One region of the Paenibacillus sp. FSL R5-0486 genome, then DNA from elsewhere that is predicted to be linked to it. Evidence: a T-box and tRNA genes for the amino acid it is inferred to sense, from the RefSeq annotation. Region 1 holds a T-box; the other holds one or more tRNA genes.
The links. The T-box of region 1 lies ahead of MKY01_RS25340 (valine--tRNA ligase). A T-box ahead of a tRNA ligase gene usually reads a tRNA of that ligase, here a tRNA-Val.
Positions count from the first base shown of each region.

Region 2: it has a tRNA-Val gene. The T-box ahead of MKY01_RS25340 (valine--tRNA ligase) is inferred to sense a tRNA for this amino acid. The anticodon was not compared.

Region 1 covers NZ_CP150237.1:5,712,400-5,728,455, forward strand. The annotation lists gene MKY01_RS25305 (rod shape-determining protein) at 170-1,204, opposite strand; gene radC (DNA repair protein RadC) at 1,388-2,077, opposite strand; gene MKY01_RS25315 (Maf family protein) at 2,115-2,726, opposite strand; gene MKY01_RS25320 (DUF4321 domain-containing protein) at 2,821-3,063, opposite strand; gene MKY01_RS25325 (SPOR domain-containing protein) at 3,209-4,438, opposite strand; gene murC (UDP-N-acetylmuramate--L-alanine ligase) at 4,555-5,874, opposite strand; gene MKY01_RS25335 (folylpolyglutamate synthase/dihydrofolate synthase family protein) at 5,931-7,307, opposite strand; gene MKY01_RS25340 (valine--tRNA ligase) at 7,385-10,051, opposite strand; T-box leader at 10,113-10,394, opposite strand; gene MKY01_RS25345 (LysM peptidoglycan-binding domain-containing protein) at 10,550-12,133, opposite strand; gene MKY01_RS25350 (RluA family pseudouridine synthase) at 12,501-13,406, opposite strand; gene hemL (glutamate-1-semialdehyde 2,1-aminomutase) at 13,403-14,707, opposite strand; gene hemB (porphobilinogen synthase) at 14,734-15,735, opposite strand; gene cobA (uroporphyrinogen-III C-methyltransferase) at 15,838-16,056, opposite strand, start outside.
Region 2 covers NZ_CP150237.1:4,796,694-4,812,749, forward strand. The annotation lists gene MKY01_RS21355 (hypothetical protein) at 1-416, opposite strand, end outside; gene MKY01_RS21360 (hypothetical protein) at 403-675, opposite strand; gene MKY01_RS21365 (M1 family metallopeptidase) at 858-3,068, opposite strand; tRNA gene MKY01_RS21370 (tRNA-Val) at 3,257-3,329, opposite strand; gene MKY01_RS21375 (GNAT family N-acetyltransferase) at 3,970-4,413, shown strand; gene MKY01_RS21380 (DUF3892 domain-containing protein) at 4,526-4,762, shown strand; gene MKY01_RS21385 (hypothetical protein) at 4,838-5,119, opposite strand; gene MKY01_RS21390 (hypothetical protein) at 5,103-5,324, opposite strand; gene MKY01_RS21395 (DUF3889 domain-containing protein) at 5,518-5,838, opposite strand; gene MKY01_RS21400 (hypothetical protein) at 5,895-6,203, opposite strand; gene MKY01_RS21405 (manganese catalase family protein) at 6,465-7,367, shown strand; gene MKY01_RS21410 (Imm8 family immunity protein) at 7,507-7,944, opposite strand; gene MKY01_RS21415 (DUF5071 domain-containing protein) at 8,047-8,475, opposite strand; gene MKY01_RS21420 (DUF3221 domain-containing protein) at 8,524-9,093, opposite strand; gene MKY01_RS21425 (hypothetical protein) at 9,220-9,549, opposite strand; gene MKY01_RS21430 (ABC transporter ATP-binding protein) at 9,781-11,496, opposite strand; gene MKY01_RS21435 (iron ABC transporter permease) at 11,541-12,572, opposite strand; gene MKY01_RS21440 (iron ABC transporter permease) at 12,575-13,630, opposite strand; gene MKY01_RS21445 (glycerophosphodiester phosphodiesterase) at 13,903-14,640, opposite strand; gene MKY01_RS21450 (hypothetical protein) at 14,872-15,138, shown strand; gene MKY01_RS21455 (hypothetical protein) at 15,357-15,485, opposite strand; gene MKY01_RS21460 (TIGR00730 family Rossman fold protein) at 15,606-16,056, opposite strand, start outside.

The DNA.
Region 1 (16,056 bases):
TCTCTTCCGAGCCATGCCCGGCGGGGAGACTGTCAGACCTGTAGTCCCTGCGAGAATATCAGCCGATCCTCCCCTGTTAAGCGGGTAATAGCTCATCCCCGGGGTTAACCGGGTCCTCTATAAAGATATCTTGCCACTTGGTCGCTATGCCAAGTTAGGCAAATACCAATTAACGTTTGGAACGAACTGCCGAACTGCTTCTGCTTTTGAACAAATGAATATTCTCAAGCGCTTTACCTGTTCCGATTGCTACACAATCCAGCGGGTTCTCAGCCACAATGACAGGCATTCCTGTCTCACCAGCGAGAAGCTTGTCCAGGTTGCGAAGTAACGCCCCACCACCTGTAAGAACAATACCCCGATCCATGATATCGGCTGCAAGTTCAGGCGGGCATTTTTCCAGTGTTACTTTTACCGCTTCAACAATTGCATTAACGGTATCAGCCAGCGCTTCACTGATCTCGTCCGAAGTAATCGTAATTGTCTTTGGCAGACCTGTTACAAGGTCACGTCCACGAATTTCCATCGTTTCTACTTGCTCCAATGGCATTGCTGATCCGATGTCCATCTTCAATTGCTCCGATGTACGCTCACCGATCATGAGATTGTATTGGCGTTTGATGTACTGGATAACGGATTCATCCATCTCGTCACCTGCTACACGAACCGAACGGCTCGTTACAATACCACCCAGAGAGATAACAGCCACTTCCGTTGTACCGCCACCAATATCGACAACCATACTACCTGTTGGTTCCCATACAGGCAGATCTGCACCGATTGCAGCAGCAAAAGGCTCTTCAATCGTATAGGCTTCACGTGCTCCAGCCTGTTTGGTTGCATCTTCAACCGCACGTTGTTCTACTGCTGTGATCCCGGATGGTACACATACCATCACGTTTGGATGACGCTGGAACATAGAGCGTTGTTTTTGCGCCTCACGGATGAAATATTTGATCATCGTTGCCGTTGTATCAAAATCGGCAATAACGCCATCTTTCATTGGACGAATAGCACGAATGTTACCTGGTGTACGTCCAATCATTTTTTTGGCGGCTTCACCTACTGCCTCGATGCTATTTGTATCTGTCCGTATAGCAACAACCGAAGGTTCTCGCACCACAATTCCTTTTCCTCGTACATAAACCAACGTATTTGCTGTCCCCAAGTCAATACCCAAATCTTTCGTAAAACCACCAAACATAACATAATCTCCTTTTCTGCCTCATATAGCCGCTCCATTCTGATCCAGAGCGTAATAATTTTATTCCCACGCAATACGTGGAGCTAATATTCGCATTTGTTTTTTTGCATTTGTAAAGTGAACCTATCTTTTACGGACAACGCCGTTAACATTCATAGGAAAACATCAACGCCAACCATTATATTATACTAAGCCCTTCTCCTTCAAACTTACGTACGTTCCATCTCCGATAATAATATGATCAAGCACGTCAATGCCAACAATAGCGCCTGCTTCAATCAGTCTCTTGGTTATTTGGATATCCTCCGGACTGGGCGTAGGATCACCACTCGGATGGTTGTGTGCGCACACAATCGATGCGCTGCTGCATTTGATGGCAGCCCGGAACACTTCACGTGGATGTACAATCGAAGCGTTAAGGCTGCCCATGGAGAGTGTTTCCTGGGCAATAATATGATTTTTGTTATTCAGAAAGAGACACACAAAATGTTCTTTTTGCAAGTAACGCAATTGTTCCATCAGGATATCAGCTGCATCACGCGGTGTACGAATTGAAGTCGACTGAGTTAGTCTGCTCTTGGCAATCCGATGACCCAGCTCAATGCCAGCTTTTAATTGCACAGCCTTGGCATTGCCGATCCCTTTCATCGCGGTCAGTTCTTCCAGACTCAAATCCATCAACGAGCGAATGCCACCCGCTTCGGCCAGAATCCGCTGTGCCATATGCACCGCGGATTCCTGTCTTGTGCCTGTTCGAAGTAAAATTGCCAGCAATTCAGCATGGCTTAAGGCGCCCGCCCCGTATTCCATCATGCGTTCTCTCGGGCGTTCTTCCTGGGGGATGTCGCGCATCATGTATTGAGGCGACTCCATATGTTCCCTCTTTTCATTTCACAACATTTGGCTTCATTCATATTCGTGGCAACACATGTACGCCGAACCCGTCCAACATATCACTTAGCAAAGATAGCGGCAAGCCAACCACATTAAAGTAACATCCTTCAATGCGGTCGATCAGTGAAGCACCAATACCCTGAATGGCATATGATCCTGCCTTATCTGAAGGCTCACCTGTCTGCACATAAGCACGGATGGTCGCATCCGACAGCTCTTTCATCGTTACATCGGTCTGGCGGTAATGAACTAACGACTGTCCATTGCCCGCATCAATACAAGCGACACCCGTGAACACCCGATGTACGCGCCCCTGCAGCCTTGATAACATACGTTCAGCATCCGCTTCGTCTAAGGGTTTGCCTAGAATCTCACCATCCAGAACAACAACGGTGTCACTACCAACAATAATGGCTTCCTGCTCGCGGCCTTCAAGCCCACGATACACGGCAAGCGCCTTGCGCAAAGCAAGTTCCTGTACCGTCTGTTCAGGTGTCCACTCTGGTGGTGTATCTTCATTGGCATGACTTGGTATTACATCAAACGCTAGGTGGAGTGATGCGATCAGTTCTTTGCGCCGAGGCGATGTGGAGGCCAGAATAATAGGGCGCTGTTGTGTGTTATCCAAAATGAACGGCTCCTTATGCCACGGCAACATCCTGTCCGGATCACGATAATAGATGTCACTGGTTTAATTTTTTTCGTCATAACTCGTCATTCTCCTACAGTCTGCGATAAAGCCACACAGCGGCAATCATACCGATCAGACTCAGAAGGCTCATTTGAAATTGAAGTGAAATATCATAACTGATAATATCCAGATCAGCCTGTGGCGACCAACGTATGGTCGTGGCTTTCGTAAGAAAGGCTACTGCCTTTACAGGCTGCAGTGCCTTGGCGATCCACGCTCCGGCCATCCAGCCGAGCAGCAGAAACAGCAATAACATGCCGAAGTTTTTTTTCATCGGTAATCTTCCCTCGCCATTTTTTGACACCCACATTATTATACGGGGTTTTGTACGTCAATACAAACACAAATCCGGCAAGGGGAACTATTTCCAGTTCCTTGCCGGATGGGTATTTCCAAGCGTTGTTATGGGAAAGAGCATGTTACTGCTTTATCGCTTCGAGCCATTTTTTCTGCTGCAGTACATATTCCATCAGATCGGACTGCACGGACCACATGTGTACATCATCCGGGTTTTTGTTGTACTCCGCTATAGCCGTAATTGCACTGTTCATTGATTTCTCCATTCCACCAATAATAGGTTGTACATCTGCGGTCAGGCCAGGTGTAAGACTATTCAATCCCGTCAGCCATGACTCGTGCTTATTTTGAATCGCTTTCATCGTTTCTGTAGAAACTGCTGCCGGAACAGACTGTCCCAGCTGCTGAATGGACAAGGTAGATAATTGTTCCACCAGTGCAGAACTGTTTGTGAAGAAAAGCTGCACATCCTCTTGTTTGCCACCGAATATAGCCGGGTTGATCTCAGGGTTCACAATCTCCTTGACATACAGTTCAACTCCCTGGGCTTTTAACCTGGAGCTAAGTAGCTTGGCCTCTTCACGATCAGCCGAAATGCCTGCATATACTCGATTGCCATCTTCAGGATCAGAACCTGCGGCTATACCTGCCTGAGCCAGTTCAAGCTTAGCCTGCTCAGCTCGTTCAGGAGAACTGAACACGCCGTATTGAAGTGCATAATACGTACTGCCAGTCGCCGCTGTCTGAAGTTGCTGCTCTGTACCTGCAGTCCCCTCCTGACCCGTCACAGTGGAAACTGCCTGATTGACGGGCAGAAGATCGCCTGGCTTCGCGGCTCCTTCTTTATTAAAAAATGAAAGAATAACCATACCAAAAAGTGCTCCGGTAACAAGTGCACCAGTGACAGAACCAATCATTTTCCAGCCCCTTGGAGGGCGATTGCGTTTATAGGAATAGTTCTCCGAATCTGCAAGCCAGTCGTGGCCCTGATCATCATGGGCATTGGACAGATCACGACGCTCTTCCTCCGGATTATCGGTGTGATTAACATAACCGTAACCGGAACGGTTCCCAAAATAATGGGCCTCATCCAAGTTCAAGTTCGAATCATGACTCACTCGCTCGTCAGGTTCAGGTACAGTAGAGCTTGTCAGCACCGTCTCTCCCCAGTCTCCGGGGATATCCTCAGGCGTCCATGATGGGGTTGTATCCATCTGCTTAGGCGTTAGCGGTTGATTATGCGGTAATTCTTCACTTAACGTCACCAATGGACTGGACGCGGATATCCTCTTGTTTTCAGGCTTGTCCGACTCATGATCCCCGAAGCGAAACGTCATTCTAGCATTGCTCACCCGTACCCTCTCCTTTGTCCCATTTATATAAGCTATATGCAGAGACTGGAGAATACATTCCATATAACGCAAAAAACGCCTGCTTCGTATCGAAGACAGGCGATTTCTCAATTGATCTATTTCAAACCTTTGGCAAGTGTATCGCCGACTTTCCAGATATCACCTGCGCCCATCGTAATCACAAGATCTCCTGGCTGCAGACGATGTTGCAGATCAGCCACCACTTCTTCTTTTGTAGGAAGGTAACGTGCAGAAGCATTACTGTTTTGAACGATCAGTTCAACCAGTCGGGCTGACGTTACCCCTTCGATCTGTTTTTCGCCCGCAGGAGAATAGATGTCCGTAATAAGCACCTCATCCGCTTCCGCAAAAGCACGACTGAACGCATCCAGCAGGAAGAACGTCCGCGTATAACGCTGTGGCTGGAATACCGCAATAATGCGTTTGCCCGTTGCTTTGGCGGCACTAATGGTAGCTTCAATCTCAGTCGGGTGATGAGCATAATCATCGATGATCAGCATATCGCGCGCCTCGCCCAATACCTGGAATCTACGTTTGGCTCCATGGAACTGGATGATAGCTGCCACAATCTTCTCAAATGGAATGCCTGCTTCCAGACAGGTAATCACAGTAGCCATCGCATTATAAACGTTATGCTTACCCGGCACTGATAATTCCACCGTGCCCATAGCAGCACCCTGATGATTCATCGTAAAGGAGATACGGCGATCGCCCAATACAATATCCGTTGCCGTATAATCTGCAGCACGATCAATACCATAGGTTGTAATCCGCGACTTGAGTTCTGGCAAAATCGCTTGAACATTCTCGTCGTCAGAACACACAATCGCTGTTCCTTCCGGACGAATCTGGCTCAGGAACTTCACATAAGCCCTTTTGAGCTCCTCAAAATCACTGTTGTAATTCTCCAGATGATCTGCCTCAATATTGGTTACAATACCGAGCCATGGATGGTACTGCAGAAACGAACCATCGCTCTCGTCCGCTTCAGCGACTACCCAGTCGCCTTGACCGGCCTTCGCGTTGGTACCCACATTCATGATCTCTCCGCCAATAATGTATGTCGGATCTGTATCACATTTATCCATAACAAGTGCAATCATGGATGAAGTGGTTGTTTTACCATGAGCCCCAGCTACAGCCACACCTTTACGTTCGTTCAACAAACGTGCAAGCATCTGGGAACGATGCAGAATCGGAATGTTCAGCTCTGCAGCTGCTACCCGTTCCACATTATCAGCAGGCGCTGCCGTAGAGTAGACAACAAGATCTGCTCCAGTGACGTGCTCTGCCGTATGTCCGATATATATTTTCGCTCCCTTGGCTGCCAACTTCTCGGTCAACTCCTGTGAAGCGACATCCGATCCGGTAACGGTGTATCCCATTTCCAACATAACTCTTGCGATGGCACTCATGCCATATCCGCCAATCCCTATAAAATGAACGTGTTCCGATGTATTTAACAAAACTTTCACCAACCTTTTTCAGAATCGGTTTGATGCAAAAGGGCTGCCCGCACATCCGCAATCAGGTACAGTGTGCCGGAGACCACCCCCAGATCTTCCGCTTCCGTCCGTGACTTCAATAGATCAAGTGCCTTTGCCCATTCGGGCTCGACGATGATTTCCAGTTCCTGCTTCGCAATGGCGGGACGTACCCGTTCGACAATCTGCAGCAATTCGGCTGCATCCATTTTGCGTCGGAAATCTGGCTCGGTCAGGATCAGCGTATCCACTAGTGGCAGTATATGCTGCAAATACGCTTCGTGATGCTTATTTGCCAACATACCCATCATCAAAATTAACTTGTTGTGCGGATAGACATCCATAATGCTCTTGGCCAGTGACTCTGCCCCTTCCGGATTATGTGCTCCATCAAGCACAATTCGGGGTTCATCGACGACTTTTTCGAATCTTCCTGCCCAGAAAGCATTCTCCAGTCCAAGTGCAATATCGTTGTCATCCAGCATAAATGCCATGTATTGTCTAAGCAATTCAAGCACCATAAGTGCGGCCGCTGCATTGTCACATTGATGTGAACCCTGCATGCGTATGCGAACGTCCAGATCACGGAACGGGCCTGTAAAATGAAAAGATTGTCCGTTCTCATTGCTGTCCAGTCTATGATAAGAGAATTGATCTCCAGCCAAATACAAGCTTGATTGAAGCTGCTGTGCTTTCTCCTGAATCACCTTCACAGCTTCGGGTTGAGTCGCGCAAGTCACAACGGGTACTCCCGGCTTGATAATACCTGCCTTTTCTCCAGCAATCTGCTCAATCGTATCTCCAAGCACATCCGTATGATCCATACCAATGTTCGTGATGACGGACACAACAGGTGCGACAATATTCGTTACGTCCATCCTTCCCCCTAGCCCCGTCTCCCATACCACAACGTCAGGGTAACACTCCTCTGCATAGTACAGAAGCGCCAGAGCCGTGGACACCTCAAACATCGTGGGTGATCCAAGCGGAGTTGAGGCCATTTCCATGACCAGTGGATGTAATCGGTTCGAGAGCTTAAGCAGGATTTCTTCAGGAATATCCTCACCGTTGTATTGAAAACGGTTTGTAAACTTGGTGATATAAGGCGACGTAAAGGTACCCACATCATATCCAGCCTGAAGAAGCACTGACGTCAAAAAAGCGCAAGTCGAACCTTTGCCGTTCGTTCCCGCGACATGAATAAATTTGAGACGTTGGTGTGGATTGCCTAACATGGACATCAGACTCTCGATTCGTTCCAATCCAGGTCGGATGCCAAAAGGAATAAGGCCATTGATCCAGTCCACGGCCTCGTTATACGTAAGTAAAGGAGCTGCTGCATCTGTCCCGTCTAATTCCGTCATCTGATTCACCTTCGGTCCGAATTTGAGTGAAAAAAGCGGCCGGATGGCATAATGGCTCTCCATCCGACCCACATATATTAACCTTTAAGTTCCTTGATTCGTGCAATCACTTTATCCCGTTTATCGGAATAATCTGCTTGTTTGGCGCGCTCTTCCTCAATAACTTTGGCAGGAGCTTTGGCTACAAAGCCTTCGTTCGCCAGCTTTTTCTCTACACGGAGAACTTCGCCCTCAAGGTTCTCCAACTCTTTCTCCAAACGAGCCACTTCCTGCTCGATATCAATAAGACCTGCGAGCGGCAAGTATAGTTCTGCCCCCGTAATGATCGCAGTCATTGCCTTATCCGGTGAGTTTAAATCCAGCCCACTATCGAACTCGGACGTATTACAGAAACGTTTGATGTAGTGACTGTTACGCGCAATGATGCTGGACGTCTCAGCACTATTTGCTTTGACCATCAACTCGATCTTTTTGCTCATCGGCACGTTCACTTCTGCACGAATGTTTCGCACTGCACGAATGGTATCCATGAGCAGGTTCATCTCGGCAACAGCCTCTGGGTTCTCAAGAGCAGGATCATATACCGGCCATGATGCCAGCGTAATGGTCTCACCTTCATGCGGCAGATGCTGCCAGATCTCTTCGGAGATGTATGGCATAAACGGATGAATCAGGCGCATGGTCTGATCCAGCACATAAGCAAGCACCGATTGTGTTTTCTTCTTGGCAACCGGATCTTCCCCATAGAAGGACAGCTTAGCAAACTCAATGTACCAGTCACACAGGTCATCCCAGATAAAGTTATACAACACACGACCCGTTTCCCCAAATTCATACGCTTCGATTAGACGCGTAATATCGCGGGAAGTTTCGTTCAGACGGTGCAAAATCCAATAATCGGCTGTACCAAGCTCTCCGCTGATGTCACGTTCCTCATAGGTGAATCCTTCCAGATTCATCAATGCAAAGCGCGAAGCATTCCAGATCTTGTTGGCGAAATTACGAGCCTGCTCCACCCGTTCCCAACGGAAACGGAGATCCTGACCTGGCGTGCTGCTGGTTGAGATCATGTAACGCATTGCATCTGCGCCGTATTTCTCAATCACATCCAGCGGATCTACACCGTTGCCCAATGATTTGGACATTTTGCGTCCATCTGCATCACGAACAAGACCATGCATCAGCACATCCTTGAACGGAATCTCATCGGTGAATTCCAGTGCAGTGAAAATCATACGTGCAACCCAGAAATATATGATGTCATACCCTGTCACAAGTACACTTGTCGGATAATAACGTTTCAGGTCTTCCGAATCTTCCGGCCAGCCTAGTGTGGAAAATGGCCATAAGCCGGAGCTAAACCAAGTATCGAGTACGTCTTCGTCCTGTCTGAGCTTGCGTCCAGCATACTCTGGCAGCGTTGTTGGATCTTCAGCAGATACGATGATTTCACCCGTTTCTTCATCATACCAGGCAGGAATACGATGTCCCCACCACAGTTGACGGGAAATACACCAGTCACGAACGTTCTCGATCCAGTTCAGATAGGTTTTCTCAAAACGATCTGGAACAAAATTAACCCCTTCGCCGCTCTGTTGTTTTTTAATCGCTCTCTCTGCAAGTGGCTTCATCTCAACGAACCACTGTGTAGACAGATACGGCTCAACAACAGCTCCGGTACGTTCACTGTGTCCAACCTGATGCGTGTGATCCTCAATGTTGATCAATACGCCCTGCTCTTTCAAGTCAGCAACAATCTGCTTGCGGCAGTCACTGCGGTCCAGTCCCTGATACTTGCCTGCCTCAGCATTCATTGTGCCGCTCTCATCCATTACCGTAATCTGAGGAAGATCATGACGAAGACCTACTTCAAAGTCATTTGGATCATGCGCAGGTGTGATTTTAACTGCACCACTTCCAAACTCTTTATCCACATAATCATCAGCGATAATTGGAATTTCGCGTCCAATGATAGGCAGTACAAGTACTTTACCAATCATATCTGCATAACGCTCATCCTTCGGATGAACAGCAACCGCTGTATCACCCAGCATCGTTTCAGGACGCGTTGTTGCCACTGTAACGTAGCCACTTCCGTCTTTGAGCGGGTACCGCAGATGGTACAGGTGACCCTGAACCTCTTTATATTCAACCTCAATGTCGGACAGAGCTGTCCGGTTCACCGGGTCCCAGTTAATGATACGTTTGCCTCGGTAAATAAGGCCTTTTTCATACAGTTGAACAAATACTTTACGAACCGCTTGGGACAGACCTTCATCCAGCGTAAAACGTTCACGTGAGTAATCAAGCGACAATCCCATTTTGCCCCATTGCTGACGAATGGTAGTGGCATATTGATCTTTCCAGTCCCATACCTTCTCCAGAAACTTCTCACGTCCCAGATCATAACGAGTCAGACCTTCTTCACGCAGCTTCTGCTCCACTTTGGTTTGGGTAGCAATACCTGCATGGTCGGAACCCGGAAGCCACAGTGCGTCATAACCTTGCATCCGTTTGGTGCGGATCAGAATATCCTGCAGTGTAAAATCAAGCGCATGCCCAATGTGCAGCATCCCGGTCACATTTGGGGGTGGAATTACAATCGTATACGGCTCGGCATCTTTACGTTGACCGGCTTTGAAATATCCACGCTCCATCCAGGTGGAGTACCATTTATCCTCTGCCGCCTTAGGATCGTAAGTGGTCGGCATTTCTGTTGCAGCTGATTTTTTTTCCTCAGACATGTGTCATTCCTCCGTTACTTCATCATCTTCGCCAAAAAAAACAAAAAAAACCTTTCATCCATCAAAGGACGAAAGGTTAGCTTTCGCGGTACCACCTTTGTTTCACGCCTACAGCAAGATAGACTTCACCCTCTGTACATGACGTGACACTTCAAGCAGATAACGGCTGCTACCGGCCCATCCTACCTCAGTAATAAATGACGATAGATCTCATTCATCCCTTGTATTCAAACAGGCAACTCCCGGGCGACTTCGATCAGTTGGTTCCTGCGGAATCTCACAGCGTTGCAATTCCACTCTCTGAAAGGTCATACTGTCTACTACTCCCGTTCCACGTTGTTCTTCAAAAAACCTACACACATCATACCTTGCTCGTGCGCGATAGTCAACCTGACAACAGCGGATAAAGAGCGCTGGAATGCAGGTTTAGGACGAATCATGCAAAAACCCGCAATCCTCAAGGGGATCACGGGTCGTAACGAAGGCTTTAACTACGGATTAAGGGATGTACAATATCTGCCCTTCTTCCACAACCTGCTCAGATAATCGGTTATACAACTGAAGTTCCCTCGTGCTCAATTGATATCGATCTGCAATAGCATCCAGTGTATCTTCTCGCTGAACAATGCAAAGTTTCACCTTGCGGAACGGGGTCTGGTCCACGATCGTTCCCAGGAACAGGTTCTTCCATTCCACATCATCAGCTGGATACGTTTCTTCCTGTACCACACCCGCAGGAACCTCATCGCCTCGCTCCACTTCAGCATCGCGTGCCGCTCTACCGGAGGATAACAAAGAAGAGATACCTACGCCCTCTTCTTGCCGTGGTGCGGATTCTTTTTTGCTGCCAAAAGCAACCTTCAGCTCCGGCTTGTCTTCCGTCTCAGCCACAGGTTCAGGAACAAATGCTTCGTTCTGTACGAACTCGTCTACCCCAGTCGCTTCAAAAGACGGCCGGTCTTCCTCAGCGTTGCCTGGTTCGGACGAAGCAAATACACCTTGCCAGTTCTCCGCCTGTGATTCAACCGGAACATCGGCAACTGCCTGATTCTCCTGCTGAGGTACAGATCTCGCGGATTCGAAGTGCCATACCTCTGGTGCGTCCGGTACATCCGGTGATGCCAACTCATTAGATGATTGAGCAGTAGGCTCTGAGACTGCTTGATCTGCACTTCTCGAGTTCGCAGGCAATGCATCCACGGAAGGCTCGGACCAACCCGAAGACTCATCTTCCAGAGGCAACAATGGTTCCGACTCAGGGTAAGAAGCTAATCGATCTGCGGTCTCAGCCATAAATGACGAGATCGGAGAAGGTTCGCTGTATTGCTCATGAGATGCCAATTCATCTCCATTCGCTGTCAGAGATGCGGGATCTTCATTTGCATCAGGTTGTCTGTTTTCGTTAACGTACTCCGCACTTAGCTCCTCAGATTGAAGTGGCTCTGCGGATGACGCATTCGCATAATCCTGCTGCCATTCTTCGCTATTCCTTAATGTCTCTTCCCGTGTGGACAGGTCAGCGAATTCCGGAGCACCATATGCAAGTTCTGCTGCATTCGTAAGTCTCTCTTCCTCACTCCGCTGGAGCAGGTACTCTTGTGCAAATGTGTTGGGATCGCTACCTGCCTGTGCTGCTTCATCGGAACGGTTGGATTGCTGAGCATCAGGTGAATGAACAACTGTAAACTCATCTGCTGACCACACTTGTGGCTCTTCAACAGGAAAACCTTCGATACCTCGTAGCGACAACACGCCTGTAATGTTCAGACTGCGATTGGATAACAGATCCACGTCAAAATTTTCGATCTCGATGGAAATATCCTCAATCGATCTGACCCGGTTCAGCGGCACTGTGATCTCCACGGGAATGAAATGTTTGAGCTCCTCTGAAGCCTCATTCTCTCCTCTGTACGCACCTGTAAGTAAAAGATGTCCTCTTAACGTGGCATGATCATCCTGCCCTATGACTTGAATGCGCGGGTATAGTTCAATCTCCTCCAGTTCCTCAATCGCAGGGACTCCCTCAGACAAATGAACGCGCTCATAAATATCGAACCGCAAACCATAAGGTTGATTCAACAAAGGTGGCGTCCTCCTTTCGGCATATGTTCACCATGATCCTTCTCATGGGACTGATCCATGGTCCAAATCCTTCGTTACCCCATCTATATGCCTTGAATGAGAGGAGCATGCCACCTTTTGAAAAACCTTGCTATATATGTTCAACTCATGGTTATTTACACTGTCACTCCAATGACAGAACAACCTTCCGATCACTGTTATCCCCAGATTTTTTTTGATTCCCTTCTTCAAAGGGAAAAACCGGGGATAGCTTATGCTTCCGAAGTAGCTTTCTTTCAGAAAGCTTTTAGGCGAACGCTTTACTTCTTCTGGTTGTTTCTGTCCTTTCCGTTTTCGTGTATATAGTTAGTCGAACTTATATAGTGTACTAGTAAGACCCCTCTCGCTCTGCCAATTGTGTGAAGTCGGATGGCCAACGGTCGTTCACTTCAATCATCGCTCCGGTTAACGGATGACTAAACTTAAGCATCTCTCCATGAAGTGCTTGTCGCCCAATGGCATCCGCTCTACCACCATACAACGAATCACCAATGAGCGGGTGTCCCGCGTAACTCAGGTGTACACGAATTTGGTGTGTTCGTCCTGTATCCAGCTTTAATCGTACAAGGGTTGCTCTTTCCCACACTTCGACGGTCTCCACATGAGTAACAGCTTCCTGTCCACCTTCCGAGACACGTCTGCGCTGCTTGTGATGTCTATCCTTGCCAATCGGAGCATCAATTTTGTGGAGTTCAAGGGGAATTTGTCCACCTGCAATAGCTACATAATGGCGACCAATCTCTTTACGACGCATCGCTTCATCCAGTTTGGCGAGGGCAAAAGCATTTTTGGCATATAGGACAGGTCCCGTTGTATCCTCATCCAGTCGATGAACATGGCGAACGCTCGCCTGGATTCCGTTCATTTCATAATAAGAGGCAACCACATGATCCAGCGTGATCGCCTGATCGGTACGGCTTCCATCTGGATGCAGTTTCATGCCTGCAGGTTTGTGCATAACCAGACAGAAATCATCCTCATATAATACATCCACATCAGCCCAGCGTGGCTCAACATCGATTGGCTGGGACGCAAAAAGGGCCAGCCGAAGCCGGTCCCCTGCAAGTTGTATTCCTTGGTTTGCTTTCAGCTGACGGAGCAGTTTCTCCGGAAACTGAAGCTCAGACAATAACCATTGCTCTGCAGCCATCGGTTTGTCCGAGCTGCCTGTTACGGCTTTCCCTGGCATCAGCTCAAGCCATTCCCCGCGGCGTTTCCAACTTTTGATGGTCATAGCGATTGAAGAGCTTTACGATTCGCCTCAATCGTATCGTCAATATCCTGCTCCGTGTGCACACCAGAGACAAACATACCTTCGTATTGCGAAGGCGCAACACTCACACCTTGATCAATCATGGCCGCAAAATAACGACGGAATTGATCCAGATTGCTTTCTTTGGCAATATCATAATTGGTTACTGGAACGGCACTGAAGAATGGACAAACCATGGAACCCACACGGTTAATGGTTATCGCAATACCCGTCTCAGCTGCATTTTTCTCGAATCCGGCTTGCAGACGTGCAGACAATGTCTCCAGACGGTCATAGACCTCTGGTGTTAACAATTTGAGCGTTGTATACCCTGCTGCCATAGCCAGCGGATTCCCGCTCAATGTACCTGCCTGATAGATTGGTCCTGTTGGAGCAATCTGTTCCATCAGATCCCGACGACCACCATAAGCGCCAACCGGGAGGCCGCCACCGATAACTTTACCCAGACAAGTCAGGTCAGGTGTAACCCCATACCGTCCCTGAGCACAGTTCAACCCTACGCGGAAACCGGTCATGACTTCGTCAAAAATAAGCAGGCTGCCATATTGGGTCGTCAAACTGCGCAGCCCTTCAAGGAAACCGGAAGCCGGAGGAACAACCCCCATGTTACCTGCCACAGGCTCCACAATAACAGCGGCCAGTTCTTCACCATAACGTTCAAAAGCAAGTCTCACGGACTCCAGATCGTTATAAGGCACCGTAATGGTATTCACAGCTACGCCTTCAGGCACGCCTGGACTATCTGGAAGACCCAGCGTTGCAACACCTGAGCCAGCCTTGATCAGCAAGCTGTCTGCATGTCCATGATATGATCCTTCAAACTTCAGAATTTTACTGCGTCCGGTTACCCCGCGTGCCAGTCGAATGGCACTCATCGTTGCTTCAGTTCCAGAATTAACCATCCGCACGATATCGATAGAAGGTACACGCTCACAGACCAGTTTTGCCATCTCGGTCTCCAGCAAGGTAGGCGCACCAAAGCTTGTTCCTTTGAGGGCTGTCTCACGCAAAGCTTCTACAACGTCAGGGTGTGCATGTCCCATAATGAGTGGGCCCCAGGATCCCACATAGTCAATAAAAACATTGCCATCAATATCGTAGATTTTGGACCCTTCACCACGTTCTGCATAGATCGGAGTAAGTCCCACCGATTTGAATGCGCGTACAGGGCTGTTCACACCCCCGGGTATGTACTGCTTCGCTTCCTCAAACGCGCTGCGTGAGCGCTCATCATTGCGACGATTACCTTGTTGTGCAGTCATGAATATCCTCCTCAATGTAATTTATTTTATTTCTCAGCCAACCAGCGTGAAGCGTCTTTTCCGTAGTAGGTAATGATCATATCTGCACCTGCGCGTTTCATGCTGAGCAGGATTTCCATGGCAACTTTTTTCTCATCGATCCAGCCTTGAATCGCCGCCGCCTTCACCATGGCATACTCGCCACTTACATTATAGGCAACAAGCGGAAGATCAAATTGATCCTTAATCGTACGCATGACATCAAGATAGGACAGCGAAGGTTTAACCATTAGCATATCCGCTCCTTCGAGCACATCCGTCTCTGCTTCACGCAAGGCTTCACGCGCGTTCGCCGGGTCCATCTGATATGACTTGCGGTCTCCGAATTGTGGTGTGGAATCCGCAGCTTCACGGAATGGACCATAGAACGCGGATGCATATTTAACAGAGTAAGACATAATCGGAATGTGACTGAATCCATTCTCATCCAGCCCCGCGCGGATCGCTTGTACAAATCCATCCATCATGTTGGATGGTGCAATAATGTCCGCTCCTGCTTTGGCTTGAGACACTGCCGTTTGCACGAGTAGATCCAGTGATTCGTCATTTAACACATCTCCGCAGATGTGACCGTCAATCTCCACGGTGTGTACCATACCGCAGTGACCGTGATCCGTGAATTCACACAGACAAGTATCCGCAACAACCAGCAGTTCCGGGTACCAGGATTTGATCAATCTCGTCGCTTCCTGCACAATGCCATCTTCAGCAAAGCCAGATGAACCCACACTGTCCTTCGTCTCGGGAATACCAAACAATAACACGGCTGGAATTCCCAGCTCGGCAATTTCCGTTACTTCCTCCTGAAGACGATCCAGCGAGAAGCGGAATACGCCAGGCATGGATTTAATTTCAGATTTTACATTTTCTCCATACGTCACATAGATCGGTTGAATAAAGTCGTCCACAGTTAGATGGGTCTCTCTGACCATATTGCGAATACCTGTGGATTGACGTAAACGGCGATGCCGTACAATTGGAAAACTCATACGTGTAAAACCTCCCTGAAAGTTAAATAGAGCAAAAAGGGAAGCGCGCTGGTATCCTATCGAATTCAGCACGCTTCATATGTTGACATGATTACATGTGTATTAATTTCGAAGAGCGCCTTCTTTGGTGCCTGTCCGTTTCCAGTCGCATAGCACTGTGATCAAGCTATCCATCGTTGCTTCCTCTGCCATCAGTGTAACCTTTAGTCCAGCGGCTTCTGCCGTTTTCGCTGTAACAGGCCCGATACACGCAACCTCCACATCTTTCAATAAAGGCAGTGGGTCTTGCAACCCCATACGTTTCAACATACTCATGAAGTT
Region 2 (16,056 bases), 920 kb from region 1:
TGATAATACATAAAGAACAATTGTTCTTCATCGTTCCAGATCACAAATGGAGTTTCCGTCGAATTCCCAACCACAGTATCGAGATACACCTGTCCGTGTTTGGTCCATGGTCCTGTCGGGCTGTTCGAGTAGGCTAGTCCAATTCCTCCGATGTGATTATGATTGGTAGAATACGTAGCATAATAATCTGCTTTTGCATCAGGGATAAGCCCCTTCACTTTGATCGCCCGAAACCAATAGATCGATTGAAGACCCGCCATTGTAGCAGTATACATAGGATTGTCCATTTTTTTATCAAATTGAGGCGTGTACATCCGTCTGGTTTCTGCATCACAATAATCATAAGGCGCAACGGCCCTGCTTGCCTTCATCGCTGCGTCGAGTGCTGTCTGAGCAATATTTTCAGTCATGGACATGGGAACTCAACTCCTTCGTGAGCAGGGTATTACCATTTACCGGTCGCGAATATAAAACATCCGAAGTGTCCTTTAATAGGATTGAAAAATCAACAACATTATCCTCATTCGTAGCGGGCTCCAGAGTAATACAAATGATAGGACAAATTCTAGCATTATATGAATACGCTTTCATTTTGTTCATTCCTTTATTTCCTTTACAGTTGTAATCAGCAACTGTCCCTTTCATTGGTACGCCCGGATAATGTTGATCCTTCATATTAATCCCTCCTATTGTTTTCTCCCGATAAGTATATTCATGAAGTTGCCTTTGTGTTAAAGCATTATGCCCATCTTGCAGCCTATTATTCTAAGACTGGTTTTCATATAAAACATAAACAGGCTAACCAATACAAATTGGCTAACCTGTTTGAACGAAGAAACTGCAAAACCAATTACTTATTACTCTGCAAAAAGTGAAGATATGGGATTCGTAATTTTTTTATTGGATTGCTCCTTGCCTTGGTTATCCAATACATAGTACTGATAAAAGTCGTTAGTGAATCCGATAGACTCCTGTATTTTCAGCTTAAAAGCTTCAAATGCCACATCACTCAGCTGATCCTCATTCCAGAAATAATGAAGCATCAATCGATTCTGGTTATAGGGATGTTTGATAACATATGCACCCGCGGCGAGAGGTTGATTCATGGTATTTTTCCAAGGAAAACCCGTCTGTTTCGTTCGATCAATAATGTTGAATTTTAAAGCCTGCACCAATCCGTTTGACTTGGCATTGCCAATGACAATAAGGTTGCTGTTGCCGATCTCTTTTTTCATCTTTTGCTTCAGTTCCTTGCGATCCCTTATAATGTCGTATCTCATACCAGTCATATCAAGGAATCCAGTCAACTGATTAACTATATCTTCCTGCTGTTTAGTTGCAAGCTTACTCACCTGATCGCTGAGCACAATGGTTAATTCCTCGCCTTGAAGGGCTTTGTACATCAATCGATTCATCACTTCATATGGCAGATCAGGGATCATACCCATGACAGCCTGATATTGCACTTGTAAGACATCATGCACATAGGCGGCGGTCTCTTCCTGTGATAATTGGTATTCCGGCTTTAAGACAAAATCAGGCTGATATAGGGCCATCTGCATTTCTGAACGTATTTCTTCACCAAGCACATCTTCAATGGTTTGAAGCAGCCCCTCTACCGTTGCATTTTGGTACACGTAGCGTTTGAAATATGTCCTCATCAACTCGTCAAATTTCTCTTCACCGACGGAACGGTAAAGCTGATAGATCGCTTGTCGCCCCTTCTGATAATATACCAAACTTGCCAAATCCCCAGCTTCATCGTTTGTTGACGCAATCGCCATATCTACGGGCGCAGTATCAAACTGTATGGATCTGAACCCATTTAGCTTGTCTCCCTGTTTCTCGGCAAAATACACCATGGAGAAATCAGCAAAGCCTTCATCCAGAAAGGATTCTGTCTCCGAGTTATTACCGATCAATGCATGGAACCACTGATGCGCTATTTCATGAACAAATGTTGTGTCTTCTTCTGGAACCGCACCATTTTGAATCTGTCCCATCTGAATGAGCCTCGCATACTCCACGGCAACGCCTTGTACATACGTCTCGACAATTCGGAACTCTGGATAGGGATACTTGCCATATTTCTCACTATAGAAATCGATGACCTTGAATGCCTGATTAATGTAGCGGTCAACTATCTTTTTCTTGGATGGATCATCGTTGTAATAATAGTATTCCACCGTCAGACCGTTACGAGTAACACTCTCCACTTGAAGGTTTGGGCTAGCAAAGAATACAAACTCCCTTGTGTTCTCGGCCACAGCAGAAACAACTTTACGACCATGTTCTGTACTGTTTTGAGTAGTGATCGTACCCGGCATGGCTACCTGATACTCATCAGGAACATTGAATTGAACTTCAAAGTCCGATGAGGTGTAATAATCACTCTCAAATGTTTGACTATACGGTGCCTTGTTCCATTGATGCTCAACCTCGTCGTATACAGACATCACCGGGAACCAGTGTGCACCATTGATCATGTCCTTGTAGTAGGAAACTCGCTGTGAGCCATAGGGTATATTCAACTGAAACTCCAGTTGGAATGATACCGATTCCCCTGGTTGAACGGGCTTCTTCAATTGCACGGTCAACGCCTGGTTTTCCTTATGGAAATCCAGCGATTGGCTATCTGCTGTTACAGCCTGAATATCGATGCCACCCAGAAAGTCCTCCGCTGTCTTCTCCGGGTGATCTTCACTAATCTTCTCATTATGCTGTTGGTACATGCTCGCCTGTGTAGACTTGGAGAGGTTTGCGTCAGCATATGTATGAAGGACCAGCTGCTGGAGTGCATCCTTGCTTGTGTTGCGATACGTTACCTCCTCGCTCCCCTGGATCGTCATTTCCTTCTCATTCAACCGAGCCTGAATCTGGTATTGAATCGGCGTCTGCTCTAGAGAGTCTTTCTGTGTGTTATATATCTTCATAGATACAGGTGCTGGGCCTGCTTCCGCGGCAACAACCCCCATGTTGGCAAGTGGGCTTGCTGCCAGTATTAAAGCCAGTGTACCCGCGATCCCTACTCTGGCTAACTTTGATGTAAATGGACTTGAATAATTCATAAGTTCTCTCCTTCTCCTGTTCTATGTTGACCTCATGACCAAGTATAGAAGACGAACCTTACGCTGAATTTATGTTTTATTTAAGTTTTGTTTAAAAAGAGGAAGAGAAACTGAAACTATCGCAAATCGCATTCATGTCTGTATGTAAAAAAAGAAAAGAAGCCTTACAATGTAAGGCTTCTCATGTATGATCTGTAGTGGGCTCGAACCACTGACCCCTACCCTGTCAAGATAGTGCTCTCCCAGCTGAGCTAACAGATCATGATATATAATTGTTTCCCAATCAAGTAACAGTATCATATCAAGTAACCGTGTTCATTGTCAATGATTTATTTGGTTATAAATCACCCGAAATGGTGCACAATAAAGGAAAGATTACCATTTCTACAACGAGGTGAATTCCCTATGAGAAACATAACAAAACGGTCAAAATCTAATAAACATACATTTACCAAATGCTTCTTTCTCTTTGCTGGGCTTATGATTCTCATTACAACCGTTACTGGTTGCGGCTTAGAGAGGGATGAACATACAGTTCAATTCCAACAATTACAACAGCCCAATGAAAATGGTGAATCTCTGCCCGTTTGGCTGGACGTATACTCCAAATCTGTAATTCAAGATGTGTATTCTCCGCGAGGAAGCAGTGAAGTCTTGCCGTGAAGGTTAACAGGTGAATTACTCATCTTCATCCCACTTGCGTGAGTATGCTTTCTTCGTAACGTAATACAACAGAGTAATCATTCCCGCCGACATTAGCAATGTAATTACCATGATGCCTGTCATGCCCATCACTACCCCCTCCTCTCCCAATATGTTCCAGACTTCACTATACAGGAAAAACATTTTTTTGTATAATTCAGTCTGATATGTCGCGCAAGAGCAGAAAGAAGGAATGGAATTGGCAGCTGAGATTAGTTATGTATCAACAGAAGAACAACTGGAGCAAGCCCTGGGAATTCGCCATCACGTATTTGTTATCGAGCAACAGGTGCCTGCCGAGATTGAGATTGATCAATATGATGTCATCAGTCCGGATGTGCATCATGTATTGTTAAGTACGGATGGCCAAGCTGTAGCCACAGGACGTCTGATCTATTACAGCAAGGATACAGCCAAAATGCAGCGAATCGCAGTGCTTGAATCTCATCGTTCATTTGGTTATGGACGTGTGCTTCTGCTCGCGATGGAGGAGCTGGCACGTGAACTCGGCTTATCCTATTCTGTACTGGATGCGCAGTGTCAGGCACAGAAATTCTATGAAAAACTGGGTTATGAAGTGATTTCGGAAGAACCTTTTTATGATGCAGATATTCTGCATGTTCGTATGAGAAAGAGCTTGTAAAACCTCGACGTTGGCAGCTCTTATCAGCATATGATGCATACTTCCGAGGAAATCGGATAGGCTAATCAGGTAGACAGATTCCTATCTCGTCATATAAGGAGAGTGTGACATCATGGATCAAACAACACGCGAGAGTTTCACAGCCGTACAGAAAAATGGCGACGGTGACCTGACAGCATTTCAGACTTCAGCAGGACGCGTACTGGATTATCAGCAGGCACTTGCAGAAGTAAAAGCTGGCGCTATTGCCGGTGTGAATGTATTTAAAGGCAAGGATGGCGAAATGTACATTCGCGGAGATGCCGACGGTGACCCAACCAACAACCTGGACCAACTTCCCCATTTCTAAAATAGATGCACATGTCGTACATGTGACACAGTAAGCGCCGATCCGGATATCCGGGTTGGCGTTTTCTTATTATGATTAGTAGTCCGTAAAATATTTTACGGAATCACCGGAAGGTTGGCTTTTGCGAATTGGCTGTTGTACCTGTTCCCATGCCTGCAAAATCTGTATCCCTTCAAGAGTAGACCGGTTCTCCCACGCGATGTGCCCGGTGCGTTCAAGCTCCAGCAAAGACTCATGAATGTAAGCTCTGCTTCGTCCCGTCTTGTTCTCCAGTTCATCCATACGCGGCAGCCTGCGCCGTTGTCCTGCATAGTTCACCATAATACGCAAAATCTTGCGTTCAAAGTCGTTCAGCATACTTTACCTCCCCATTCAGATCGGTAACAGGACGCCATGCCAGAATACCTTGCTCCAGAAATGTTCGGGGCGAGCCTTCTTTTCCCGCTGATGCTCTAATCATCCCGCCACGTACACTGTTAATTCGAATCTGTCGCTGCGTAATCTGCCCTGCACGATCCATGTAGACAAGCTCCACCATCTGGCCAATATATTTCCCTAGCATAATCATCCCTCCGATAAGAACGTTTGTTTGTATTTCATATTATATGCGAACATAAGTTCTTTATTCAATAGTAAAAAAAGGATTTTGTAAAATAAAAAAAACCAGACTTTCACCTTAATGATTAAGGCAGTCTGGTTCAACCCATAGTATAGCTAATATGAAAACATGACTTGTAATGACCAAGTTCAGCGGATCAGTGCCGATCCGATTCCGAAAATTGTACTTTCTTTAACTGTTGTGTAGATGGGTTAAAATCAACATTCACATAGACTGCGAATTGTTTGCCGTCTTTCGCACGAACCCATAGCTTGAATTGTTCCCGTGATTGATCTGCTGTTAGAGAGGTGCGACCGATATGCTTATAGTCCAAAATATCCACATTATACTTGGTCTGTGTTTCTTTGACCGCAATAATTCCCCACTTCGCATAATCAGGGATGGCGGCGCCTGTGCCTGATGTAATTCCGGCTAAACTCAGAACTACCGACATGACGGTAACGATGAGCATTCTCATTTCACTCACTCCTTGGGACAATATGTTTCTGTTATATTGCCCGTCCGGGTTTCATTTTACACGAATAAACGAAAGATCCAGGCCAGTGGCCGTAGGGAAAAAGGAACCACATGAACAAGTCGGTCAAACGAATCAGGAGGCTCCGTCCGGAAACTCATTCCCCAGTCACCCGAGAAAAAGTGTTGTTGTGTCTTCGGCTCCTCAGGACGATCCAACCCGTATTTCTTTTCAATTAACTGCCGTATTTCTTCATCCACCTGAACCTCATTCGTAACGACATATGCTGTGGCAGGCTCGCTGCTTATGTACATAAGCATCATTAGAAACATCACAATCCCAACTTTTTGTATCCAAAGCTTGTTCATCTCTTACTCCTTTATGGATTCATGACTCTCTTCTCTTATACGTGAAGACTCGTTTGAATGTTTGATTATACATAAATTTGACCGTATTGGAAATAACAAATGGGAGAAGAGTTGGGGCATGCGTTATGCGATGCTTAAGTCCCATTTGGTTGATTTTTTGTTTAAAAAACCCAATAAACGTGTAATAGGCCATGACAGAGTGACTCCACGATCTGAAACCCTACACGATCTGCAATACCAATATGAGGAGGTTACACCCGAATGTTCAAACGCTTGGATGAAATCCTGATTGAGATTCCCAATGTCGAGAAGCCAGATCCGAATGCTGCGGCAGCCATACAAGAATTACTCGGCGGCAAATTCGGAGAAATGTCAACGTTGAACAACTACCTCTATCAATCATTTAATTTTCGATCCAAAGAAAAGCTGAAGCCCTTCTATGACCTCGTCATGAGTATTACGGCCGAAGAATTGGGTCATGTTGAGCTCGTGTCTCATGGTATTAACAAGTGCCTCAGAGGTTCAACCGAGTACAAAGAACCCGACGATACACCGCTAGGTTCCGTAAAAGATGCTCGTCTGTCGTATCACTACCTGGCAGGTGCACAAGGCGCAATGCCTTTTGACTCTATGGGTAATCCATGGACGGGAGCAAACGTCTTCAACAGTGGCAATCTGGTCGAGGATCTGCTGCATAACTTCTTCCTAGAATGTGGCGCTCGTACCCATAAAATGAAAGTATATGAGATGACGGATCACCCAGCAGCCCGGGAAGTGGTTGGTTTCCTGCTGGTACGTGGCGGCGTGCATGTTGTCGCATATGCAAAAGCACTTGAGATTGCAACTGGCGTAAATGTGACCAAGCTGGTTCCTATCCCTTCACTGAACAACAAAGCCTTCAACGAGGCTCGCAAATATGAAGAAAAAGGGGTACACACTAAGCTGTATACCTATAGTGATAAAGATTTCAATACGATCGGCCAGATCTGGAAAGGAACTCACCCGGAAGATGGACAACCTCTTGAAGTCATTCAAGGGATACCTGAAGGATTCCCAATTCCAGAAGCTCCTGCGGTCGAGGAAGAATTTGCACCGGGCATTTCGCAAGAAGACTTTAAGGAAATTGCGCGTCGTCTGAAAATGGCTGGGAATATTGCGGATTAAAACTAAGATATACAGGAGATGTGCAAATATAATAAAGCCCTTATACTGTCAACGCAGTATTGAGGGCTTTGCTGTCTTCTAATCCATCATCAATCCCCACTAGGTAATTTTGAAGGTAAAATAAACTCGCTTTTTTAAGTTAATCAGCGTCTTCAATTGAATGTCTGTTGATCATCTGCGAGAGCTCTTCCTCACTATTCAATCGTATAGAATCTGTATATTCCCAACTGAAATAAGGGGCAAGATTTTTAGTTATATCTTCCCAGGTTTCTCCTTGATGTTTCAAGAGAATTTGATTTATTTCTTCAGTTATTAATTCGAAATCCAGTTTATTAACAATAAAGTGCCTTGCACCCAATATGATATCTGTTCCAGCTCTAAGTTCTTTTTCTAAAGCTTTCGGAGTTATGATTGTAAAATCAAAATTATCCTCACCTTCAGAATCTTTCGTCCCAATACAGGCTGTACCTGATAAGTAAAAATCGTCTCCAATATCTTCAGTTTCCGTGAATTGTAACTTGCCATAAATATTCGGATTTCCAGTAATAATAAGATCCTTCAAGATCGGTTTAATCACGTTTCGCACCTCTTAGGTATTTAGTGTCTTCCAGTAACATCTATTTTTCTTAATGCACAGCTACCATATTTCATTTTTTCTCAGCAAATTAAGTAGCAGTTCCTATGTATCCAAACTTCCATCTCCACCTATCTCTCGTTGGTCTCCCTTCATCTTTTCCAAAAGCTCCAAGATAACCTCATCCAACTCCTCTAGTATCTCATCATGTGTAGGAGACTCCAGTATTCTTACCAAATCCGACCGTAACATACTTAGATGAGATACAGGCAATCGATCAATTAATCCAACCAAAATAAAATATTCCCAAGTAGAATCTTGGGTTTGCAATACATCCTTAATATGAGGAACTAAGTCCTCGCCTAGTCTCAATAGTATATCCTCTACCGGCTTAGAGATAGGCCAATTCCCGTCTTGCAACCACTCCATAAGCTCTGGGATGATAACTTTTAATTCGACATCACTGAACTCACTTAACTTACGCACCGCTTCATAATCAAACTTATCGCGGGGAAGGCACTCCCTAAAATCCATTTAAACTTCCTTCCTCATCTCAATGTGCAAAATCATAAACTCCCTCTGTTACTCTACTGGCTCTATATCCTCTACTCTGATCTCAATTTCATCTTGATTCTTCGTTGTTGACATCGCGTCTCTTATGCGAATCGCCCACGTTCCTGCATCCTGATAGAATTGTACATCTTCAATCACAGGAACACGTACTTTTTCTCCATCTGGTGAATATAGTCCACCCCGAATTGCGTCCGCCTCACTTAGATGAGCACCATCCGGTGCTACTGGACAAGATACCGCTATCTTTTCTGCTCTGGCCTGCCCAGGATAAGGTTCATTTTCCGGGCCTCCATCCGTCCAGACTTCAACATAAGAGCCGATCTGCGGATCAGGCGCATTGGAGAACCATTTTGCCGGATAATACCGATTTCCTCCTCCGTTCGCACTGAAATCTTCATATGCAGGATCAACCACAAGAATGGAATTGTCTTTGCGTTCAACCACATAACCAGTGAAACCATCTTCACTTGGTGCATTCGCTTGAGTCTGCACAGAGTTGCATTCGTTTGATCCAGAACATCCCGTAAGGCATACGATCAGGATTGAGAGAAATATAAGGATTCGACGAAGATAGGTCATATGTAAATCCCCCTTTTAACAACACCTCTTCCTAAATTTAACGTTCCATATCAGGTTATTGTTGCAAATATAGCCTTTAGCTCACCCTTAACTTTCTGACGTGCTCAGCACGATCAACCCAAATATTCACTTCTTCATATCCCTTTTGTACACATACCTTCCCCATACCACCAACGCCGCACACAACAAGATCACACAATAAGCCCATACAAAAAACATGGCAAGCCCCAACCCGATGTTGGCATCCAGGCGCTTATCAAAGATCTCTGTGTATAGTGAAAAACCGAGTGGCACGGCGCCAACAATGAAAAGTCCAATGGACCATCCACCCCCGCGTCGGAAACCGGACCCCGCACGAGTACTGGAAAGTTTGCGAATCCCTTGAGTCAGTAGCCACCAAATCAGAATAAATAATAGACAGGTTATAAGAATTTTCAGCATATCGCTCAACTGCATATCGTGTACCTCCTATATCTTGCAAGATGATGAACATATCTTACACGTTAAGTGTTCTCTTTACTATATTACCCGTTTCCACATCCATGATCACAGGCAGATATGAGCACAGTATCCCTGACCCACAATTGATCATGAAAAAGAAAAAAACGCCAACGTCCTGACTCCTTCCAAGTCAAGAACGATGGCGTTACTTCTCGTATTTACATTGTTACATCCACATCGAATAGGTTACGCGCCAAACTGCGCATAGTGAAGGCGGCTGTACACCCCACCTGCTGCGAGTAATTCTTCATGACGCCCCTGCTCCGTAATCCCTTGTTCAGCAACGACAATAATGCGGTCTGCATTTTTGATCGTAGCCAATCGGTGAGCAATAACCAGTGTGGTCCGGCCCTCGGACAGTTCAGCAAGGGATTGCTGAATCGCCGCTTCCGTTTCTGTATCCAGCGCGGATGTGGCTTCGTCCAGGATCAGAATTGGCGGGTTTTTCAGGAACATACGTGCAATGGACAAGCGCTGTTTCTGTCCACCGGACAGCTTCACGCCGCGTTCACCAATTAACGTATCCAATCCTTCCGGCATCGATTGAATCAAAGGTTCCATCTGTGCACGTCTGGCGGCCATCCAGATTTCTTCTTCGGATGCATCCAGCTTGCCGTAGGCAATATTCTCCCGAATGCTTCCATCGAAGAGGAACACGTCCTGTTGTACAATCCCGATATGACTACGCAACGAGTCTAGTGTCATATCCTGTATCTCCTGCCCATCGATTGTGATGCGACCTTCCAGCACATCATAGAACCGCGGCAGCAGACTGCATAGCGTTGTTTTACCTGCCCCCGATGGACCGACAAGCGCTACAGTTTCACCTGCACGTACGTTTAGATCAATACCTTTGAGAACAGGTTCCTGATCGGAATAACCAAAGGTCACTTGCTCATAACGGATATCTCCACGCAAATGGGATACCGTAACGGCTCCTGGACGATCTTCCACATCCGGTTCCATATCGAGTAGCTCCGTATAACGTTTGAAGCCTGCAATCCCTTTTGGATACGTCTCAATAACCGAGTTGATCTTCTGGATCGGTGTCAGGAACACATTGGACAGCATAATAAATGCAATGAACTGACCGTAGGTCATACTGCCTTGAATGACAAACCACGTTCCGCATACCAGGACAAAGAGGGATACCAACTTCATCAGCATATAACTGACAGAGGAGTTCCAGGCCATGATTTTGTATGCGATTAGTTTGGTCTGACGGAAACGACCGTTGTTCACAGCGAATTGTGCTTTTTCATGCTCTTCATTAGCAAAAGCCTGAACAACACGGATACCTGTAATATTGTTCTCTACGCGAGCGTTGAAGTCCGCAATATCACCAAACATTCGGCTGAATGCCTTGGACATTTTGCTACCAAAGTAGAGCGACAGATAAATAATCAGCGGTACGATGATAAAGGTTAACACCGCCAGATTCCCGTTAATACTCATCATGATGCTGAATGCACCAATTAGCGTCATGACCGCGATAAATACATCCTCTGGACCATGATGGGCAATCTCACCGATATCCATCAAGTCGTTAGTCATGCGGGACACGAGGTGTCCTGTTTTTGTATTATCGAAGAAACGGAACGATAACTTCTGCACATGATTGAACAGACTTTTACGCATATCCGTCTCAATGTTAATACCGAGCTTGTGTCCCCAATAAGTAACCACGAAGTTGAGAAATGAATTCAATAAGTAGATGCCGAGCAATGCCAGACACGCCCATAGAATCCAGTCCCAGCGGCCGCCTGGCAGCAGATCATCAACTACCCGGTTGACCGCCAGTGGAAATGCCAGCTCCAGCAGGGCGACTAAAATCGCACAACTGAAGTCAAGAATAAAGAGCTTTTTGTAAGGCCTATAATAGGCAAAGAAACGGCGAAGCATGGACTGAAGTCCTCCTTATGCAATCACACAATGATGATTACGTTCTATTTCGTCTTGCTTAAGAGGTACAGGAAGTATGGCGCACCAATAATGGCAACCAGGATCCCCGCAGGAATCTCCGAAGGCTGCAGGATGACACGACCCAGCGTATCTGCAACCAGCACAAGCAATGAACCAATCAGCGCAGATGCGGGTAACAGGAATTGATGTTTTGGACCCACCAGACGACGTGCCAAATGCGGTCCGATCAGACCTACAAAACCGATCCCCCCACTCACAGATACACATGAGCCAGCAAGTCCTACAGCAGCCGCAAGCAAAATCAGTCGCTCACGCTCAACCGGAGTCCCGAGTCCGCTTGCAGTCTGGTCCCCCAGATTCAGTACGTTCAATACACGTGCCTTATACAGAACAAGCGGGACAAGAATAATAAGAAACGGTAGCAATGCCGTTACAAATTTCCAGTTCGAACCCCAGATGCTGCCTGCCATCCAGGTAGCTACAAATTGATACTTTTCCGGACTAAGCCGTAACGTAAGTACGATCATGGCAGAACTGATTCCCGCCGCTACCCCGATCCCCGTAAGTAACATACGAGTAGGCATAATGCCCTCTCCTTTTTTGTAAGAGAGAACATAGATCAGAAATGCAGCAAAACCGGAACCGATCAGGGCCAGAATTGGCAAAAGAAATACCGGCGCTGCTGTCGTTGTCGGGAAAAAGGAAACAAATAACATGACGACCAGACCAGCACCTGCATTAATCCCCAGGATCCCCGGATCTGCCAATGCATTCCGAGATACTCCCTGCAAAATACAACCAGATAACGCAAGTCCGGCCCCGACCAGCACCGAAATCACAATACGTGGCAGACGGAATTCAAACAGGATCAATTCCTGTTTCGCCGTGCCTCCACCAAACAGGGTTCGCAACACCTCAAGCGGCGAAAGCTTGGTAAAACCTGTGTTCATGCTCACCACAAAAGCCGTAATAATTAATAGGGCAAGCACAATGAGGACAATCGTACTCTTGGTTCTCTTCTTGCGCTCTGCTCCAACAATTGTTGAGGATTCCATCGTTACAGAGTCCTCCTTTCTTTACGCGCCAGATACAGGAAGAATGGTACCCCGATGAGGGCAACCAAAGCGCCAATTGGCGTCTCGTACGGCGGGTTAATCATACGTGCAGCCAGATCCGCAAATACAAGCAACAGACTGCCCATCACAGCGGAACATGGAATAATCCAGCGATAATCTACCCCAACCAGCTTCCGCGTGAGATGGGGAATAATGAGTCCAACAAAACCGACCGCACCCACCACGGACACAGCTGTACCCGCGAGAATCAGTACAACAATCAGGCCTATGAGCTTGATCAGCCCAGTACGTTGCCCCAAGCCCACCGCAATATCTTCTCCGAGACTAAGCAGAGTAATGGAACGGGAGATGAGAAGACCTGCGATCAGTGCCGCGAGTACCCAGGGGAACATGACCTCAAGTTGAGACCACTTCGTTCCGGCTACACCACCAGCTGTCCAGAAAGCCAAATCTTGTCCAATTCTGAAATATAATGCAATCCCTTCACTGAGTGCCGACAACATCGCAGATACAGCCGCACCTGCAAGCACAAGGCGTAGTGGTGTAAGGCCTGATTTAGAAGCTGCACCAAAACCATACACCAACAGGACACCAAGCCCCGCACCAAGGAAGGAATACATGATGATATACATAAATGGCAAGCCAGGGAAGAAGGCAAAACAAACTGCAAGCGCAAATCCAGCTCCTGCATTTAACCCAAGCAGACCTGAATCGGCCAGCGGGTTACGAGTCATGCCCTGCATGATCGCACCAGCTACAGCGAAACATGCACCTACCATTGCTCCTCCAAGGATACGTGGCAACCGAATCTCCCATATGATCTGATGTGGAGTCAGCTCAGGATTGAAGTCAAAGATGGCCTTCCAGACTACACTAAGCTTAATATCAGCAGCGCCAAAAGAAATGGACAACGCCATACCCAGAGCGAGTAGCAAAACTCCCCCTGTAAGAATAAGTGTGGCCGCCCACGGACGAGTGTGTATCTTCGCTGTGGGTGAATCCGGATTATGTTTTTCTGGTGAAGCTTGTGAACTCATACGCGCCCACCCTCGTTATGAGTGGAGCTGCTCAAACCTATGTACATAACAATCACCTCTCTATGAATACCGAACTTTAATGATATTGATTCTCATTCCCATAGACCATTGTAAGTGAATCCACCGGCTCTGGCAATGGACAAATAGGACATGTTTATTGCATATATGAATATTTGCACACAATTTCACACGCAAAAAGGCTGCGCAAGAGCCAAAAAGCTCGTACACAGCCTTATCATTGCATATGTAGAACATGTAAAATACAGACTCATTTAACGGGCATGTACCGTAAGTAAGGATGCCAGGACATCCGGAACATCGGTAATGATCCCTTGCACACCCATGTCAATCATGGCCTGCATCTCAGCAGGATCATTCACCGTAAATGGATAGGTAACAACGCCATGTGCAAGTGCAGCAGCAACATCTTCCTGTGTGACTGCCAGCTTGTAGGGATGAAGGCCGGTAGCTTCGAGTTTGGCGGCATAATCATAGGGTCGATATAACTTTTCCATATATAGAAGTGCTGTACGAATCTCCGGGGCAAGACGTTTACATCTCACAAGCGAAGCATGATTGAAGCTGGACAGCACGACCTGTTGCTCCAAATTCCAGTCCCGGATTGCCTGTATAACCTTCTCTTCCATCCCCTTATAACTCACAATACCATTTTTCAATTCCAGATTAAGCAGTGTTCCTTTCCCCTGTACCAGCTTGAATAACTCCTCCAGAGAAGGAATACGTTCCCCGGTAAAATCAGCATGGAACCAGGACCCCGCATCCCGTGTGCGCAATTGATCGTAAGTCGTATCCTTAACCCAGTCTTCTGCGCCGCCAGTTCGGTTTAACGTCTCATCATGAATCAGTACCAGTCTGCCATCACTCGTCATCTGCACGTCGGTTTCAATGCCTGTCGCTCCAAGCTCCAGACTCCGTTCAAAAGCGCTCATCGTATTCTCCGGGCATACGGCAGATGCACCGCGGTGGGCAATAATCTCCAAGTTCCTCATTCCAGCGCCTCCTGTGTTCAAGCTTCACTCTATGATCCTTACTATAAACACCGTTTGTTAGACCTGTATTAACAGAGCGTATAATGGGTTACCTGCTTCGCTGATACTAGCGAACGGGTTCAACATCTAACGGGCTGGGGATTCACTCATTTTTGCGAACTCAATCTGAAAATCGACATAACATAGTATGAACGATGGAAGCACTGAACTCCGTTATAAGGAGGTTGACTATTGAATCCCTCAAAGAAAAAATCGATACCTACGCGTCCTCACACATCCCAGTTACAGTCGGCTTCCAGGCTTTCCAGAACATCTGTCCATATCAAAAACAAATCCGGTAAGACGGCTAATCAGCGTTCTCTTAACTCCAGTTCACCCAACACACTGGATCAGCTGGCTATTGTTGCAGCAATACTCTCCTTAATTGCAGCCGCCATCGGGCTATATATCGCCTGGAAATCGTTAAGTAATCCGGATCAAACTGCTGTTGTGGTGTAAGCTGCTTGTTGTGCAGCTAATGGCTCAGGAGGCTCTCTCCTGCTTCTGACCTTATTCAGGGGCAGGTTTTTGCTTTTTCAATTACTCAACGTATGCTGGAAACGTCAAAAAACCGTTCCCCTGAAACGCCGGCATATACCGGCGTCTCTTTGGAAAGGTCATTTTTTATTCGGGCGCTGCCTCTGCAGCTTAATCCCCGTCCCGGGATACTGACCGAATTACAGAATGAATGTGCGAGAGATAATAACCAACAGAATGAACAATACCAGAATTGCACCTGTTGATGTCCATGCTCCACCACCGAAGCCTCCGCAATATCCGTAACCTGTACCTTTGAGTTCGCTCATGAGTGACACTCCCCTCTTCATCGAAGTACACTATAGACTATGTCCGATAGCGCAACTTGCTTGGGCAGATCGAAAATTCTCCCGAGGAACGAGTAGGTTCAGGCCCGTCTTCTTATGCACTCATTTCCCGTTGAGTTGTGACCACTTCTGAGTCAGCTCTGCAGGAATATAGGATGACATTTGTTTGATCAGTTCAGCCGGATCAGCTTCCAGACTCCATAGACTGAGATGGGAGGTATTGGAAAATCCTTCCTGTACGCTGTGTTCTACCATCTTCATCAGCGGTCCATAATACCCGTTGACATTCAATAAACCGACAGGCTTACGATGAATACCGATCTGTGCCCAGCACAGCACCTCGAATAGTTCTTCAAATGTACCCATACCTCCGGGAAGTGCAATGAATCCATCGGATAATTCAGCCATCGTAGCCTTCCGTTCATGCATGGTTCCCACTTCAATCAGTTGTGTGAGCCCTCCATGAACAACCTCGCCCCGGAACAATCCAGTAGGCATAACCCCGATTACCTCTCCCCCTTGCTCAAGAGCAGCATCGGCTACTGCACCCATC